2 regions of the Burkholderia sp. APQ4-4ca genome follow, and region 2 is predicted to be linked to the other one. Evidence: predicted binding sites of a transcription regulator. Region 2 holds the regulator's gene; the other holds the start of a gene.

Region 1 (8,744 bases), on a different contig from region 2:
AAGCCGGCCGCGAATTCGGGCTGATCGCCGCGGGCCTCGGCCTCGAGCGCTTCCTCGACGTGCGGATGGACGAAGCCGAGGCCAAGGCCGGCATCCAGGGCGGCACGCCGCGCACGATCGAAGGCCCGCTGTATGTCGCCGGCGCGCCGGAATCGGTCGGCCACGCGCGCCTCGACGACGGCACCGATCCGGGCCAGACGCTGATCATGCGCGGCCGGGTACTCGGCCAGGACGGCGCGCCGCTCGCGAACGCGCTGGTCGAGGTGTGGCATGCGAACCATCTGGGCAATTACTCGTACTTCGACGCGTCGCAGCCCGCGTTCAACCTGCGCCGCTCGATCCGTACCGATGCCGAAGGCCGCTACAGCTTCCGCAGCGTGCTGCCGGTCGGCTACAGCGTGCCGCCGGGCAGCAAGACCGAGCAACTGCTCGACCAGCTCGGCCGCCACGGCCATCGTCCGGCACACATCCACTTCTTCGTTTCGGCGGACGGTTATCGTAAGCTGACGACGCAGATCAACATCGATGGCGATCCGCATCTGTGGGACGACTTCGCGTTCGCGACGCGCGACGGGCTGATCCCGCCGGTCAAGCAGGCGGAGGGCGCGGAAGGCAAGCCGTACGGCGTCGACGGGCAGTTCGCGCTGATCGACTTCGACTTCTCGCTGCTCAAGGAAAAGCAGGACGTGCCGGGCAGCGAGGTCGAGCGGGCCCGCGCGCAGGCGTGAACACGCTTTCCCTTCGACGAATCGACCACGCAAGGAGTGCAGGATGCTGTTTCATGTGGAAATGACCGTTCGCCTGCCGGCGGACATGGATCCGGTCAAGGCGGCCACGCTGAAGGCGGAAGAAAAGGCGATGTGCCAGCGGCTGATGAACGAAGGCGTCTGGCGCCATCTGTGGCGAATCGCCGGGCAGTATGCGAACGTCAGCATCTTCGACGTCGACAGCGTGCAGCAGCTGCATGACGTGCTGAGCCAGTTGCCGCTGTTTCCGTATATGGAGATGGAAGTGCGGGCGCTGTGCCGGCATCCGTCTTCGGTGCGGGAAGACGATCGGTAAGCAACGATGCATCGTGGCCGTGACCCACGGCCGCGCGATGCCACGAGATGCACGACCCGGGCGGCCGGCGATGTCACGCAGGCCGCCCGGGTTTTTTGCATTTTGCGTTGGCGGCGGGTGTCCGCGTCACCCCGCATCACGGTGTGCAGCCATCGTCAGGCAGCCAGGTGCGCGGCAAACCCTACCTTCCCCGGCGCGATCTCGTCCTTCAACGTCAGCGCCGGAATCTCGTAATCGCCCGCGTTCTGCCGGCGAAACGGAATCGGCGACGTGGTCCACAAATCGTCCAGACGCTGGCCGAGCGCCGAACGCGTTTCGTCGAAGCGCGCGGCATTCATCTTGCCCGTCCGGTAGATCACGAACGGCGGCAGCACGTCGAACCCCGGGTAATACAGCACCCCGTGCTGGATCGGGAACAGCAAGTCGTCGATCGGCCCGTTGATGCCGCGCGGGCTGTAGTGCGGCTCCCACCCGCCCGTCGTGACGACGATCATCGCCCGCTTGCCGGCCAGCGACCCTTCGCCGTAGCGGTCGCCCCAGTGCGTATCGGAATGCTCGCCGACGCCGTACGCAAAGCCGTATGCATACACGCGCTCGAACCAGCCTTTCATGATCGCGGGCATCGAGAACCACCACAGCGGAAACTGCAGGATCACCGCGTCGGCCCACTTCAGCTTGTCCTGCTCGCGCGCGATGTCTTCGCTCTGCGTACCTTCCGCGAACGCACGTTTCGAATCGAGCACGGGATCGAAGCGCGCGTCGGGCGCATGATCGATCACGTCGTTCGCATCGAACGCCGCCTTCCAGTTCATCGCATACAGGTCGCTGACCTGCACCGCGTGGCCGGCCGCTTCGAGATGCGCGACCGCGAAATCGCGTAGCGCGCCGTTCAGCGAACGCGGTTCCGGATGGGCATACACAATCAGTACATTCATGGTCGTCACTCCGTGGATTGAATGACTGCAGGATGCCGCCCTCGAAGGTATATTTGAAATGAATTCCTGATATTCCAGCTATAGCCATGAATAATCTCAGAAGGCTCGATCTGAACCTGCTCGTCACGCTGGACGTGCTGCTCGCGGAGCACAACGTCACGCGCGCGGCCGAGAAGCTGAACATGTCGCAGCCGTCGGTCAGCGTGCAGTTGCAGAAGCTGCGCGACGTGTTCGGCGATCCGCTGCTGCTGCCGGGGCCGCGCGGGATGCGGCCGACCGCGCGCGCGGAAGCGCTGCGCGAGCCGTTGCGCGAGGCGCTCGAAGCCGTCGAACGCGCGGTGATGCCGGCCACGCCGTTCGATCCCGCGACCGCAACGCACACGTGGCGCGTGGCCGCGACCGACTACGGCGAATCGACGATCGTGCTGCCCGCGCTGCGCATGCTGCGTTCGACCGCGCCCGGCACGCGGCTGGCTGTCGTCGAACTCGTGCCGCCGCGCATCGAGCAGGAAGCCGAACGAAACGGCATCGACCTCGCTTTCCATACGACCGACGGCGCGCCGCCCGGCATGCGGCGCCTGCCGCTGTTCGTCGAGCGTTACGTGCTGATCGGCCGCGCCGGTCATCCGAAGCTGAAGCGGCGCCCGACGCTTGCGCAATTCGGCGCGCTCGAGCACGTGATCGTGTCGCCCGACGGCGGCGGCTTCTTCGGCGTGACGGACGAAGTACTCGCGAAGAGGGGAGCCACGCGGCGCGTCGTGCTGTCGGTGCCGCACTTCCTGTTCGTGATGTCGGCCGTCGCGAGCACCGATCTCGTCGCGATGCTGCCCGAGCGGCTGGTGCGCGACGTGCCCGCGCTGCGCGTGGTGGACGCGCCGGTCGAGGTGCCCGGCTATGAAATGTCGATGCTGTGGCACGAGCGCGTGCATCGCGATCCGGCGCATCGATGGCTGCGCGAGACGATCGCGGCGGCGGTGTAAGTCGTCCGCCCGATCGAGGCGATTCGCCCGCGTCGAGCGCCTACGGACGAAATCCTGCATTCGGGGCTTGAAACCGCGCCGAACACTGTATATATTTACAGTGCTTTTGCACCATTTGACCCGAATTCCGTCATCCATAGACGAACGGACTTTTGTGAGGCGACCATGTTCCAGGCTTCCGCATTCGATCCCGAGCAACCCGGCTTCAACCCCGTCCACTTCGAGCGTGCCGCGCAGCGGGCCGTCGTCGATCTGCAGCGTGTCGTCGGCGGCCCCGCGCAACGGGCGCTCGGCCTGCGCCGCCGCACGCATCCGGCGGCCGTCCGCACGATGAGCTGGCAGGCGCTGCTGAACGTCGAAGAACTGGCGTTCTCGAATCCCGGTTTCCTGAACCGCAACGATCCGACCGTCGTCGACGCGTTCATCCGGCTGCGCGACAGCCGGCTGGTCGCCGCGGACGTCGAAGAGCCGGTCGACTGGCACCGCGACGACGACGACCTGCCGGCCGTCTACCTGATCGTCAAGGCGATGCTCGAAGCGGAGCAGGAAGAGCGGGCCGAAGCGGCCTGAGCCGCGCCGGTCGATCGCGGTTTCGGGCTGGCGGGCTCGCGCCGCCACGTTGCGTGGTGGCGCGGGCGGCGCGGTCGTTGGTTATGGTTCTGCGCGCGTGAAACGGCGCAACAAGCCGCGAACCGTCGTGCAGGCCGATCATCGCCACGCGACGACCGGCCGAACGACCTTCGCAGCGCCCGCCCGTTACAACCGCGCCGCGAGCCGCGCGCCCTGATCGATCGCGCGCTTCGCGTCGAGTTCGGCGGCCAGTTCCGCGCCGCCGATCAGGTGCACCGAGCGCCCGGCCGCCTGCAACGGCGCGAGCAACGCGCGCTGCGGCTCCTGCCCGGTGCAAAGCACGATCGTGTCGGCTTCGATCAGTTCATGATCGGCGCGCTGTTCGCCGTACGACACATGCAGCCCGCGCGCGTCGATCCGTTCGTAGTTCACGCCGCCGATCATCTTCACCTGCTTCATCTTCAGCGTCGCGCGGTGAATCCAGCCGGTCGTCTTGCCGAGCCCCTTGCCGAGCGGCGCGGCCTTGCGCTGCAGCAGCGTCACTTCCCGCGCCGGCGCCGATACCTGCGCACGCGTCACGCCGCCGCGCGTCTCGGCCGGGTCGGTCACGCCCCACTCGGCCTTCCATTCGTCCAGATCGAGTGCCGGCGATTCGCCGTCCTGAACCAGATATTCGGCGACATCGAAGCCGATCCCGCCCGCGCCCACCACCGCGACCCGTCGGCCGACCGGCTGTTTGCCCGCGAGCACGTCGATATAGGCGAGCACGTTCGACCCGTCCTGCCCCGGAATCTTCGGGTCGCGCGGCGCGACGCCCGTGGCGAGCACGATCTCGTCGTAGCCGCCCGCGATCAGGTCGCTCGCGTCGACGCGGCGGTTCAGGTGCAGCTTCACGCCGGTCAACTCGACCTGCCGGCCGAAGTAGCGCAGCGCTTCATGAAACTCCTCCTTGCCCGGAATCCGCTTCGCCATATTGAACTGGCCGCCGATCTCGGCCGCGCCGTCGAACAGGTCGACCTGATGGCCCCGCTGCGCGAGCACGGTCGAACACGCGAGCCCGGCCGGCCCCGCACCGACCACCGCGATCCGCTTCGGCTGCGCCGCGGGCGTGTATTTCAGCTCCGTCTCGTGGCACGCGCGCGGATTCAGCAGGCACGATGCGATCTTGTTCTTGAACGCGTGGTCGAGGCACGCCTGGTTGCAGCCGATGCAGGTATTGATCTCGTCGGCGCGACCCTGCGCGGCCTTGACGACGAACTCGGCATCCGCGAGCAGCGGGCGCGCCATCGACACCATGTCCGCGCAGCCGTCCGCGAGAATCTGCTCGGCCACTTCGGGCCGGTTGATCCGGTTGGTCGTCACGAGCGGGATGCCGACCTCGCCCTTCATCTTCTTCGTCACCCATGCGAACGCGCCGCGCGGCACCGACGTCGCGATCGTCGGCACGCGCGCCTCATGCCAGCCGATCCCCGTGTTGATGATGGTGGCGCCCGCGCGCTCGACCGCCTTCGCGAGCTGCACGGTTTCGCGCCAGTCGCTGCCGTCCGGAATCAGGTCGAGCATCGACAGCCGATAGATCAGGATGAAGTCGCGGCCGACCGCTTCGCGCGTGCGCTCGATGATCTCGATCGGCAAGCGGATGCGGTTCTCGTACGACCCGCCCCACTGGTCGGTGCGCTTGTTCGTGTGCATCGAGATGAACTGGTTGATCAGGTAGCCCTCGGAGCCCATGATCTCGACGCCGTCGTAACCGGCCTCGCGCGCCAGCTTCGCGCAGCGCACGAACACGCGGATCTGCCGCTCGACGCCGCGCGCGCTCAGTTCGTGCGGCGCGAACGGCGAGATCGGCGACTTGATCTTCGACGGCGCGACCGCGAACGGGTGATAGCCGTAGCGGCCCGTATGCAGGATCTGCAGCGCGATCTTGCCGTCCTCCGCATGCACGGCGCCGGTGATCTCGCGATGTCGGCGCGCGGCGGCCGACGTCATCAGCGTGCCGCCGAACGGCTTGGTCCAGCCGGCCACGTTCGGCGCGAAGCCGCCGGTCACGATCAGGCCGACCCCGCCGCGCGCGCGCTCGGCGAAATAGTCGGCGAGGCGCGGCAGCGTCTTGCGGCTGTCCTCGAGGCCGGTGTGCATCGAGCCCATCAGCACGCGATTCTTCAGCGTCGTGAAGCCGAGATCGAGCGGTGCGAGCAGGTGGGGAAAGGGTGTCGTCATGATGATTCGGCCAATAAGCGATGCCTGCCATCGTAGGCGTGCGTCGCCTTGAACGTGAGGGGGCAAACAGCCATAATGCTTGTCATTTCCGGCCAAATCGACATGACTTCCCCGTCTCGCAAGGATCGCCTCGGGCTGCGCCGGCCGACGATTCCGGTCGCCTATCCGCGCCTGCTGCTGCAGGCGTTGGCCGCGCGCGGCGTCGACCTGGCCGCCGTGCGCGCCGGCACGGGCCTGCGCGACGCGGTGCTGGCCGAGCCGGACGCGCGCGTCGCGCCGTCGCAATGGGGGCGGCTCGTGCTCAACGCGATCGAAATCGGCGGCGATCCGGGCATCGGGCTCGCGTTCGGGCTGCTGCTGAAACCGACCGTGCACGGCTTTCTCGGCTATGCGACGCTGACCGCGCGGGACATCCGCGACGCGCTGTCGGTCACGCAGCGCTACTTCCGGATGCGCAATCGCCAGTACCGGCTGACCTATGCGGAAGACGAGCGCGGCGCGACGCTCGAACTGCACGGCGTGCAGGCGAACCCCGTGCTGCAGCATCACGTGATGTTCGAATTCGTGCTGACGGGGCTCGCGCAGAACATCTCGCAATGGTCCGGCCGCGCGTCGCCGCCGATCAGGCTGCAATTCGCGTGGCCGGAGCCCGCGTATTTCGCGCGCTATCGCGATACGTTGCCGCCGGTGGCATTCGGCTGCGCGGCCAATGCGCTGTGGATCGCGCGCGACGTGCTCGACTGGCCGCTGCCGTTCGCCGACGAAGTCGCGCACCGGCAAGCGCTCGTGCAGGTCGAGCGCGAATATGCGCAGGTGCGGCAGGAGGAAGGCGATCTGGTCGAGCGCGTGCGGGCGGAACTGGCGCGCGCAGCCGGCGATTATCCGGGGCCGGACATGCTCGCCGACGCGCTGCTCGTATCGACGCGCACGCTACGGCGCCGGCTGGAGGAAGCCGGGTCGAGCTATCGGCAATTGCTCGACGAAGCGCGGTTTCGCGACGCAAAACAGTTGCTCGCCGCGTCGGATCTCGATCTGAAGACGATCGCCGAGCGGCTGCAATTCACCGACCCGGCGAATTTCACACGCGCGTTCCGGCGCTGGGCGGGGCAGACGCCGAGCGCGTTTCGGGACGCGGCGGCTGAGTGATCGCGTCAGCGGTGACCCGGGCACTGGTACGCGAATAACGCCGAACCGCCGGCGGCAGCGTACGGCTGCCGCTACGCGCGGATTTCATTGCCACGCGCCGGGCCACCCGTCGCCCGGCAATGCCGGACGGTGGGCCGAAAGCGTTGGCGTATGATGGGCGCCACATCAAAACGACGTCGCGCGGACCCGCGCCCTCTCCGACCCATGCCCAATCGCACCACCCTGATCGAGGCCACGATCGACCGCGTCGATACCAACCTCATCCGAGTCAAGGCCGATGTCAGGAAGAACCCGCCATACCGTTTGACGATGCAGAACGTCTGCTACTTCGTCACGGCCAACGACGTCGATGAAGAAGCATTCAAGCAGATCGAGAAACTGAGACCCGGCATGTCGGTGCGCGCTTGCACATTCGAGCATCGCGGCCGTCGCCGGATCGCGTGGATCAGGAGCGGCAGCCTTGCCATCGCGCCGTACGACGTGATCGCGCACAAGCGACGGAACCTGTCCCTGCTTGCCTGGGCGTCGTGCCTGGTCGTGCTGAGTCTGGGTACCGCTGCCGCGGCACTCCATTCGGGTTGGGCGTTCACCTCGGCACTGGCCACCGTCGTGTCCATCGTCGGTCTGGTGGGCAACCTGGTCGCCATCGGCGGCTTGTCCGACCTGATCTTCCAGCCGCAGCGACGCGAAGCCCAGGATTGCTGGCTAGGCGAACCGTCCGGTTTCAGCGCGGAGCGCAGCAGCCGATGACGAACCACGACATGCAGACCGTATCCGGCCGCGTGACGGCAATCAGCCAGCAATCGATCGAGACGAAGGTCTGGAGCAACAACCTGGGCGCGACGACGCAAAGTACCGAGGAAATCACGCTCAAACTCGATTCGCTCGCGTCCCCCCTCGTGTTCAGGACCAACCGGACGACGCGCCTGTTCATCGCCGATGGCGATCGATTGAATGTCGCCTATGCCGGCGACCAGGATCGCCAGTTCGTCTACGGCATTCGCAACATGACCGACGGTTCGGCTTATCTGCTGCGCCCCGCCAAAGTCGCCGGCGCCCGGGCCGACCTCTTCGTCATGCTTATTTGCGTGATCGGCGCAGCCGTCGTCAGCGGAATCGTATCCGCGGTGACGCTCAGCATGGAATCGACGTTCGACGTGTTTGCGCTGATCAGCGCGAGTGTAATCGGCTTGTGCGTGCTGAGCGCGATCCTGCGCATCCTCTTCGGCGTGATCGTGTGGCCCGAAATCAGAAGACTGGCGCAGCCGGGCGGCAAACGCGAAATGAACGCGGCAGCTCAAGCGCTGTCGCTCACGCAGGAAGAAACCCGATACGTGCGCTTCATCTGACCAGGCCAGGTGCGGCTACAGCGCTGACGAACGAGGCTGCTCGCCCCGGATCGCATCGCCGCGGCCACCGCCTGATTCGCGGCCAGTGCGCGCCGCCCCTTCAGGTCGAACCGGGTCCGCCCGAACGAGCATCGGCGCCCAGATAAATCCTCGCACCACCATCCCCCTCGCCCGCTTCGATCCGCACCTCGCCCGTGGCGGCGACGATCGCGCCGTACACCTCGTCGGCCACGCACACCACCGGCACCGCGATCGCATACAGCTCCGCTGCCACGATCGCGCCGATCGAGACGATCAGGTCGCGCTCCTTCAGCACGATCCCGACCGGCCCCGTGCCGTTGCGCACCGCTTCCGCGAGCACGCTGCTGCTCGAACTCGAGCCCTTCGCGTGCGGCATCACCATCACCTTGCCGGCGAGGCTCGCGCCGGCCTGCGGATGCCCGCGATCGACGATCCTGCCCGCGCCCGAGTCGTACCCGCCC
Region 2 (8,744 bases):
CTTTTCGACGTTGCGGAAATCGATCGGTGCGACGGACATGGGCGTGTTGTCGTTGTAAGCGGGCGCGTTCCGCTGCCGGTGCGCGGGCCGATGTGCGAACGGATCGCGCGAAGGCGTGTCACATGGGCATGGCCGAAGCATGCGACGCGGGCGCGAGATGGCGCGCCGGACGTGGAACGGGGCCATTCTAGTGCATCGGCTGCATCGCTCAAGGGCATGCGTGCACGGTGCGATGCAAGTGCGCACCGATCGTGCACCGCATCATCGCGCACGCGCCACGCGGGACGAATCAGCGTTTTCCATCCCTTGCGTCCTGAATTGCGGCGCACCATGATGAATGCGTAGGCTCGTTGTCGCGATAGGGAGGCTTCATGGCTAGCTACAACAAGATTTTGCTGTGTTACGACGGCACGCTCGAAGGGCGCAAGGCGCTGCGTTACGGCGCCAATCTCGCAATGGATCTGAAGGCCGAAACGCACTTGCTTTCGGTCGTGGACATGCGTTCGAGCATTGCGCAAAGCGCGGGTTTGCTGACCGATGTCGCATGCGGCCGCTTCGAGGAAACCGCGCGCGAAATCCTGCAGGAAGGCGTGAACTGGCTGCGCGAGCGCGGCGTCCAGGCCGAAGGCCATTTCGCATTCGGTTACCCGATTGACGAAATCGCGAATCTCGCGTCCGAGCTGAAGGTCGACCTCGTCGTCGTCGGCCACCGGTGCCGCAGCGGATTGTCGAGATGGTGGATGGGGTCGGGCAATACGCAACTGCTCGATCGCGTGAACTGCAGCATTCTGGTCGCGTGTTCGTCGGCCGAAGAGCAGAAGGCCGAAATCGCGCGCGAACGTGAAGCGGCCACGGCGAGCGGCCAATGATCTAAAGGCCGGGTGATCCGCCTGACAGCCTGACCGGTGGTACGGGCCGGTCAGGCGTCGCGCTGCATCGGCGATGCGCGCATCGCGCGCAGCTTGTTATGCGTGCAGGTCGATTCCGGACAATTTCCACGAGAACAGCCCGAAGCGGTGGAAGATCGCCGCATAGCGCGTGCCATCGGCGCTGCGCTGATACGTGACGACGAATTCATCGATGTTCCGATAGCCCGCGCTGGTTTGCTGCTGGCGCGGCGCTTGCGGCGTTTCGCTCGGGCTAGCCGGTGTGGCGGGCGCGGGTGCCGGCGACGATGCCGCCGAAGCAGCCGCGTTGCCGCCCGGTACCGCAGTACTTGCCGGCGGCGGATTGGCGGGCGGTGCGGCAGGCGCGTTGCCGGACGCATTGCCTGCTGGCGGCTGACTCGACCATTCAGGCGGGCGCTCGCCCGGATTGCCGCGCGGCGGCAATCCGCTCATCAACGCGGCGACGCCTTCCGGCGTCGCGTACGCATCGACCAGCGGGCCGATCAGCGCGGACCCGATGAGTGCGCCAATCACCGCGAACGGATTGTTCTTCTTCACGGCGTCGATCCGGCGCATCAACTCTTCCGTGACCTGCTGCTTCAGGCTGATGCGTAGCGACGGAAAGTCGACATACTCGCTGATCGCCTGCGCATCGCGCGCATCGATCGCCGATTTCAGGCGACCGAGCGCGACATACGGCGACGCGTACGCATAGCCGAGCGCCGCAATGAGGGCGACGACCAGCGCAACGATCAGCAGCGGCTTGATTCGCCATGCGCGGCGCGACGGTTCAGTCACGTTGCCTCCGGTGCGGGAAGATTCCGCAATCAGAGACCGCCCGGCGTGGCCGATCGTTCCTCAGCGATGCAGCGATCGATCATCCGGCACACGGCATCGATCGTGCCCACCATGATCAGGCGCGAGCGGCCGTGATAGACGCGCACCGGCGCACGGCGCGCGGGTTCCGCGTGATTCAGACCGGCGTTCAGCGACACCCGCGCGAACGCGGGAAGCGCTGACGGCAGCAGGGACGCCTGCCGTTCGACTGCGATTTCTTCTTGCACAGGCGCCGCCGCGGACAGCGGTGCGCAGGGCGTGCGGCCGCGCAGATGACGCAGGCGACCGAATTGACGGAAAGGCAGCAGGCGGGAAAGGCGTTCCATGATGTTCTCCTAGCGAGACGGAATGTCAGAGTTCGCCCGAGCGGATCAGCCCGACGGCGATGCCTTCCAGCGCGAAATCCGCGCTGCCGGCCTTGACGAAGATGTTTTCGTAATCCGGGTTCTCCGCGATCAGCTCGAGGCCGCCGGGCCGACGCATCAGGCGCTTGACCGTGACGTCGTCGCCGAGACGCGCGACGATGATCTGGCCGTCCTTCGCTTCCGTGCGCTTCTGCACGGCGAGGAGGTCGCCGTCGAGAATGCCGGCGTCGCGCATCGACAGGCCGCGCACCTTCAGCAGGTAGTCGGGCTTGCTGGTGAACAGCGCGGGATCGCACGCGTAGTGCTGCGAGATGTGCTCCTGCGCGAGGATCGGGCTACCGGCCGCGACGCGGCCGACGAGCGGCAGCGACAGCTGCATCAGGCCGGCGTGCGGCAGCGTGAACTGGTGCGGGGCGTCGTCGATGCCGAGCAGCCGGATGCCGCGCGATGCGCCGGCCGCCAGCTCGATCACGCCCTTGCGCGCCAGCGCGCGCAGGTGCTCCTCGGCGGCATTCGGCGAGCTGAAGCCCAGTTCGGCCGCGATCTCGGCACGGGTGGGCGGGAATCCGGAACGCTCGATCGCGCGACGGATCAAGTCGAACACTTGCTGCTGACGGGCGGTGAGTTTGGTCATGGCTCAACTGTATGGATAGACAGTGAGCTGTATTTTTATACAGTACTTGGGGAATTTCAAGTGTTACTTGAGGTTCGACGCGATCGCGCCGGTTCCGGCGCGATTTCGCGACTCCCGGACGCCGGTTTGTCCGCCGCAACCGTCCGTCCCGTCTGCGTTAGCACTTTTGAGTATTAAAAAATGAGGAACGATTATTTTTAATCATGTAACCCGTTCGATAGACTGGCCCGACATCGCAATACCGACAACACTGGAGAACCAAGGATGGCGAAGCGCAATACGGGGCTGGCGGGCGGAGCGGGTCGCCTGATCGCAACACTCGCGCTGGGCGCGGCGGCGGCGCTGGGCGTCGCGACGCACGCGCAGGCCGACACGACGTTCCTGAACGTGTCGTACGACCCGACGCGCGAGCTGTATCAGGATTTCAACCAGGCGTTCGGCAAGGAGTGGAAGGCGAAGACGGGCGAAACCGTCAACTTCAAGCAGTCGCACGGCGGGTCGGGCGCGCAGGCGCGCTCGGTGCTCGACGGCCTGCAGGCCGACGTCGTCACGCTGGCGCTGGCCTACGACATCGACGCGCTCGCGAACAAGGGGCTCGTGAACAAGGATTGGCAGAAGCGCCTGCCCGACAACGCGTCGCCGTACACGTCGACGATCGTGTTCCTCGTGCGCAAGGGCAATCCGAAGGGGATCAAGGATTGGGACGATCTGACCAAGCCGGGCATCTCGATCGTCACGCCGAACCCGAAAACCTCGGGCGGCGCGCGCTGGAACTACCTGGCTGCATGGGCGTACGCGCTGCACAAGCCGGGCGGCAACGAGCAGTCGGCGAAGGCATTCGTCACGAAGCTCTACAAGAACGCAGGCGTGCTCGATTCGGGCGCGCGTGGCGCGACGACGAGCTTCGTGCAGCGCGGAATCGGCGACGTGCTGATCGCATGGGAAAACGAGGCCTTCCTGTCGGTCAAGGAATTCGGCACCGACAAGTTCGAGATCGTCGTGCCGTCGGTAAGCATCCTGGCCGAGCCGCCCGTCGCGGTGGTCGACAAGGTGGTCGACAAGAAGGGCACGCGCAAGCTGGCCGAGGCGTACCTGAACTACCTGTACAGCCCGCAAGGCCAGGAGATCGCGGCGCGCAACTACTATCGGCCGCGGTCGAAGAACGTGCCGGCGGAGCTGACCAAGCAGTTCCCGAAGCTGAAGCTGTACACGGTCGACGACACGTTCGGCGGCTGGACCAATGCGCAGAAGACGCATTTCGCGGACGGCGGCGTGTTCGATTCGATCTACAAGCCGCAATAACGCACGCAGTCACACCATAACGACAAGCGGCGCGCCACGATAGCGCGCCGCCTCCCCGACGGGCCGCCGGCGCGATGCACTGCGCCGGCGTTTGCGTCGGGCCCGTGAGCAGCATCGACCCAGCAAGAGCATCCGATGACGACGTACACCTTTCGCAAGCCGAGCGCGCTGCCCGGTTTCGGCGTGACACTCGGCATCACGGTGGCCTATTTGAGCCTCGTGGTGCTGATTCCGCTCGCCGCCACGTTCCTGAAGACCGCGACGCTGTCGTGGGACCAGTTCGTCACCGCCGTCACGTCGCCGCGCGTGCTCGCGTCGTACCGGCTGACGTTCTCGGCCGCGCTCGGCGGCGCGCTGATCAACGCCGTGTTCGGCTTCCTCGTCGCCTGGGTGCTGGTGCGCTACACGTTCCCGTTCAAGCGCCTCGTCGACGCGGTCGTCGACCTGCCGTTCGCGCTGCCGACGTCGGTGGCCGGCATCTCGCTCGCGGCCGTGTACGCGACCAACGGCTGGGTCGGCCAGTATCTGGCGCCGCTCGGCATCAAGATCGCGTTCACGCCGGTCGGCGTGCTGGTCGCGCTGACCTTCATCGGGCTGCCGTTCGTCGTGCGCACCGTGCAGCCGGTGCTCGAGGATTTCGAGCGCGAGCAGGAAGAAGCCGCCGCGTGCCTCGGCGCGTCGCGCTGGCTGACGTTCCGCCGCGTGGTGCTGCCGGCCGTGCTGCCGGCGCTGCTCACCGGCTTCGCGCTGGCGTTCGCGCGTGCGCTCGGCGAATACGGTTCGGTGATCTTCATCGCCGGCAACGTGCCGATGAAATCCGAGATCACGTCGCTGCTGATCATCACCAAGCTCGAGCAATACGACTACGCGGGCGCCACCGCGCTGGCGGTCGTGATGCTGGTCGTGTCGTTCCTGATGCTGCTGCTGATCAACACGCTGCAGTGGTATCTGCAGCGCAGGACGAGCAAGGGCGCGAGCGGCCCGGCGCCCGCCGCCGTCACCGCCGTCGCGGCAGGAGGCCAGCAATGAGCCAGAAGGCCACCGTCGTGCTGAAAACCCCGTCGCCGGCCGCGCGTGCCGCGAAGCGGCTCGACCCCGTCAGCGAGTCGCGCGTCGTGCGCTGGCTGCTCACCGGCATCGCGCTGGCGTTCCTCGCGTTCTTCCTCGTCGTGCCGCTCGCCGCGGTGTTCGTCGAGGCGTTGCGCAAGGGCGTCGGCTTCTATCTCGAATCGCTGGCCGATCCCGATGCGTGGTCGGCGATCAAGCTGACGCTGACCGTCGCCGTGATCGCGGTGCCGCTGAACCTCGTGTTCGGCATGTGCGCGTCGTGGGCGATCGCGAAGTTCGAATTCCGCGGCAAGGCGCTGCTGACGACGCTGATCGACCTGCCGTTCTCGGTGTCGCCGGTGATCTCGGGCCTCGTGTACGTGCTGCTGTTCGGCGCGCAGGGCTGGTTCGGGCCGTGGCTGCAGGATCACGACGTGCAGATCATCTTCGCGGTGCCGGGCATCGTGCTCGCGACGATCTTCGTCACGTTCCCGTTCGTCGCGCGCGAGCTGATTCCGCTGATGCAGGCGCAAGGCACCGACGAGGAAGAAGCCGCGCGCGTGCTCGGCGCGTCGGGCTGGCAGATCTTCCGCCGCGTGACGCTGCCGAACGTGAGATGGGGTCTGCTGTACGGCGTGATCCTGTGCAATGCGCGCGCGATGGGCGAGTTCGGCGCGGTGTCGGTCGTGTCCGGCCACATCCGCGGCGTGACCGACACGATGCCGCTGCACGTGGAGATCCTTTACAACGAATACAACTTCGCGGCGGCGTTCGCGGTGGCGTCGGTGCTGGCGCTGCTCGCGCTCGTCACGCTCGCGCTGAAGCTGATCGCCGAGCGTCACCTCGCGGCCGAACTGGCCGATAAGCACGACGCCGTTCCCGCACATGCCGGCCCTGTCGGCGCCGTTTCGTCGAAATCGTAAAGAGGCAACCAGAATGGGTATCACCGTCCGTCACCTTCAGAAGCGCTTCGGCGATTTCACGGCGCTCGACAACGTCTCGCTCGACTTTCCGCCCGGCGAGCTGGTCGCGCTGCTCGGGCCGTCCGGCTGCGGCAAGACCACGCTGCTGCGCGTGATCGCGGGCCTCGAGCACGCGGACGCCGGCCAGGTCGTGCTGCAGGGGCTCGACGTCGCGTCGGTCGGCGCGCGCGAGCGCCAGGTCGGCTTCGTGTTCCAGCACTACGCGCTGTTCCGCCACATGACGGTGTTCGAGAACGTCGCGTTCGGGCTGCGCGTGAAGCCGCGCCGCGAGCGGCCGTCCGAAGCCGCGATTCGCGAGAAGGTGCACGAGCTGCTCAAGCTCGTGCAGCTCGACTGGCTCGCGCAGCGCTATCCGTCCGAGCTGTCGGGCGGCCAGCGCCAGCGTATCGCGCTCGCCCGCGCGCTCGCGGTCGAGCCGAAGGTGCTGCTGCTCGACGAACCGTTCGGCGCGCTCGACGCGAAGGTGCGCAAGGAACTGCGCGGCTGGCTGCGTCGCCTGCACGACGACCTGCACATCTCGACGATCTTCGTCACGCACGACCAGGAAGAGGCGCTCGAGGTGGCCGATCGCATCGTCGTGCTGAATCGCGGCCACGTCGAGCAGGTCGGCAGCCCGCAGGACGTCTACGATCATCCGCAAAGCGCGTTCGTGTACGAGTTCCTCGGCGCGGCGAACCGGCTGCCGGGCACGGTTGCCGGGCGCGGCTTCGTCGCCGAGGGCGCGGCTGCGCCGATCGAGGTCGACGCCGATTTCGCGGGCCCCGCGAACGCGTACGTGCGGCCGCACGATCTGCAGCTGTGGCCGGCGGGCGAAGGGCACCGCGACGGCATCGCGGTGGACGTGCGGCGCGTGATTCCGCTCGGCGGTTCGGTGCGCGTGGAGCTCGAGGCGCGCGCGGGCGGCGCGCTCGAGGCGGAACTCGACCGCGACGCATGGCGCGCGCTTGCGCTGCAGGTCGGCGACGGCGCGACCGCCGTGCCGCGCGCGGTGCGGGTATTTCCCGCACGTTGACGAGACAATGCAGGGCAGAGGGCGGGATTCGCTCCGATTCGACAAGCAAACAACGACAGCCTAAGAGGCATACCCATGAATTTTCAGCAATTGCGGTTCGTGCGCGAAGCGGTGCGCCAGAACATGAACCTGACGGAAGTCGCGAACGTGCTGTACACGTCGCAGTCGGGCGTGTCGAAACAGATCAAGGATCTGGAAGATGAGCTGGGCGTCGACATCTTCATTCGGCGCGGCAAGCGGCTGACGGGGCTCACGGAGCCCGGCAAGGCGGTGCACCAGCTGATCGAGCGGATGCTGCTCGACGCCGAGAACCTGCGCCGCGTCGCGCGCCAGTTCGCCGATCAGGACAGCGGCCACCTCGTCGTCGCGACGACGCACACGCAGGCGCGCTACGCGCTGCCGAAGGTGATCCGGCAGTTCACCGAGGTGTTCCCGAAGGTGCATCTCGCGCTGCGCCAGGGCAGCCCGCAGCAGATCGCCCAGATGATCCTGAACGGCGAGGCCGATCTCGGCATCTCGACCGAGGCGCTCGACCGCTATCCGGACATCGTCACGTTCCCGTGCTATTCGTGGCACCACACGGTCGTCGTGCCGAAGGGCCACCCGCTCGTCGGCCGCGAGAACCTGACGCTCGAGGAAATCGCCGAATACCCGATCATCACGTACGACCAGGACTTCACGGGCCGCTCGCACATCGACCAGGCGTTCACGCAGGCGGGCGCCGTGCCCGACGTCGTGCTGACCGCGATCGACGCGGACGTGATCAAGACCTACGTCGAACTCGGGATGGGGATCGGCGTGGTCGCGGCGATGGCCTACGACCCGCAGCGCGATACGGGGCTCGTCGCCCTCGACACGCAGCATCTGTTCGAGGCGAGCACGACGCGGGTCGGGCTGCGCAAGGGTGCATTCCTGCGTGCCTACGCGTACCGGCTGATCGAAATGTTCGCGCCGCACCTGAACGAAGCGGAAATCGCGGGGCTGTTGCGCGAAGCCGTTTGATTCGCGCGTGTCGCGCGCTGTCCGGGCAGACGCCGCGGACGGCGCGCGATACGCATGACGCCCACCTTGCCGTACGCCACACCGGGCGGCGGTGCGTGATGGCGGGGATGGCCTCCATCACGCTCGAAGCATCGGCCGACGCCCCCGATCAGGTGCGTCGCGTCGGCCGACGCTCGGCTTGCATTCCTCTGCGACAGAAAAACAAGAACAACCGGCAACGCCGAACTGCACGGCGCTTCGGCGAGCCGCCGTCGGCATCGCGAGTGTCGTATTTGCGCGTCGTGAAGCGCGCTCGCGCGCTCCGAATAAACCCTTAAATATTGGTTAGACAGGTTGCGCGCCGAAGCGAATCGGTACAGCATAGCCTTCACTCCGCAGGCGTCCCGCCGGCGGCGGTGCGTCAACGCCAGCACGCGCCAGGCAGTCGGCCGTCTGCCTCGTTTCCATTCCGTGGTACCGACAGCAGCATCGATGGCCATTGCCCGGGTAGTGTGACGCAAACGTTTGCTCTCATTAAAACAACAACCGAACAACAATCCGGCCTTCGGGCCAGTCGCCAGGAGATGTGTATGAATGTCCGCTTTCGCCGTCGCTTCCTGACCGCCGCGCTCGCCGCCGTCGCGGTCGCCGCCGCCCCGGTCGTCCACGCGCAGTCCGCGGCCAAGCCGAAGGTCG

What was found. Region 2 encodes LexA, which represses DNA repair genes until DNA is damaged. Its sites were predicted from a motif close to ACTGTATNNNNATACAGT; they were not measured.
Region 1: the regulator LexA is predicted to act here: its motif matches at 3,062-3,079, upstream of AC3IFE_RS30965 (DUF2471 family protein).

Annotation. Positions count from the first base shown of each region.
Region 1 covers NZ_JBYQCG010000239.1:14,594-23,337, reverse strand. The annotation lists gene catA (catechol 1,2-dioxygenase) at 1-728, shown strand, start outside; gene catC (muconolactone Delta-isomerase) at 772-1,062, shown strand; gene AC3IFE_RS30975 (NAD(P)H-dependent oxidoreductase) at 1,218-1,997, opposite strand; gene AC3IFE_RS30970 (LysR family transcriptional regulator) at 2,084-2,977, shown strand; gene AC3IFE_RS30965 (DUF2471 family protein) at 3,143-3,547, shown strand; gene AC3IFE_RS30960 (2,4-dienoyl-CoA reductase FMN-binding domain-containing protein) at 3,734-5,767, opposite strand; gene AC3IFE_RS30955 (AraC family transcriptional regulator) at 5,843-6,913, shown strand; gene AC3IFE_RS30950 (hypothetical protein) at 7,118-7,663, shown strand; gene AC3IFE_RS30945 (hypothetical protein) at 7,675-8,262, shown strand; gene AC3IFE_RS30940 (aconitase X swivel domain-containing protein) at 8,363-8,744, opposite strand, start outside.
Region 2 covers NZ_JBYQCG010000059.1:107,248-115,991, forward strand. The annotation lists gene nodI (nodulation factor ABC transporter ATP-binding protein NodI) at 1-39, opposite strand, end outside; gene AC3IFE_RS02385 (universal stress protein) at 372-869, shown strand; gene AC3IFE_RS02390 (DUF2939 domain-containing protein) at 966-1,685, opposite strand; gene AC3IFE_RS02395 (hypothetical protein) at 1,715-2,050, opposite strand; gene lexA (transcriptional repressor LexA) at 2,076-2,723, opposite strand; gene AC3IFE_RS02405 (sulfate ABC transporter substrate-binding protein) at 2,988-4,025, shown strand; gene cysT (sulfate ABC transporter permease subunit CysT) at 4,161-5,054, shown strand; gene cysW (sulfate ABC transporter permease subunit CysW) at 5,051-5,995, shown strand; gene AC3IFE_RS02420 (sulfate/molybdate ABC transporter ATP-binding protein) at 6,009-7,067, shown strand; gene AC3IFE_RS02425 (CysB family HTH-type transcriptional regulator) at 7,143-8,069, shown strand; gene AC3IFE_RS02430 (sugar ABC transporter substrate-binding protein) at 8,639-8,744, shown strand, end outside.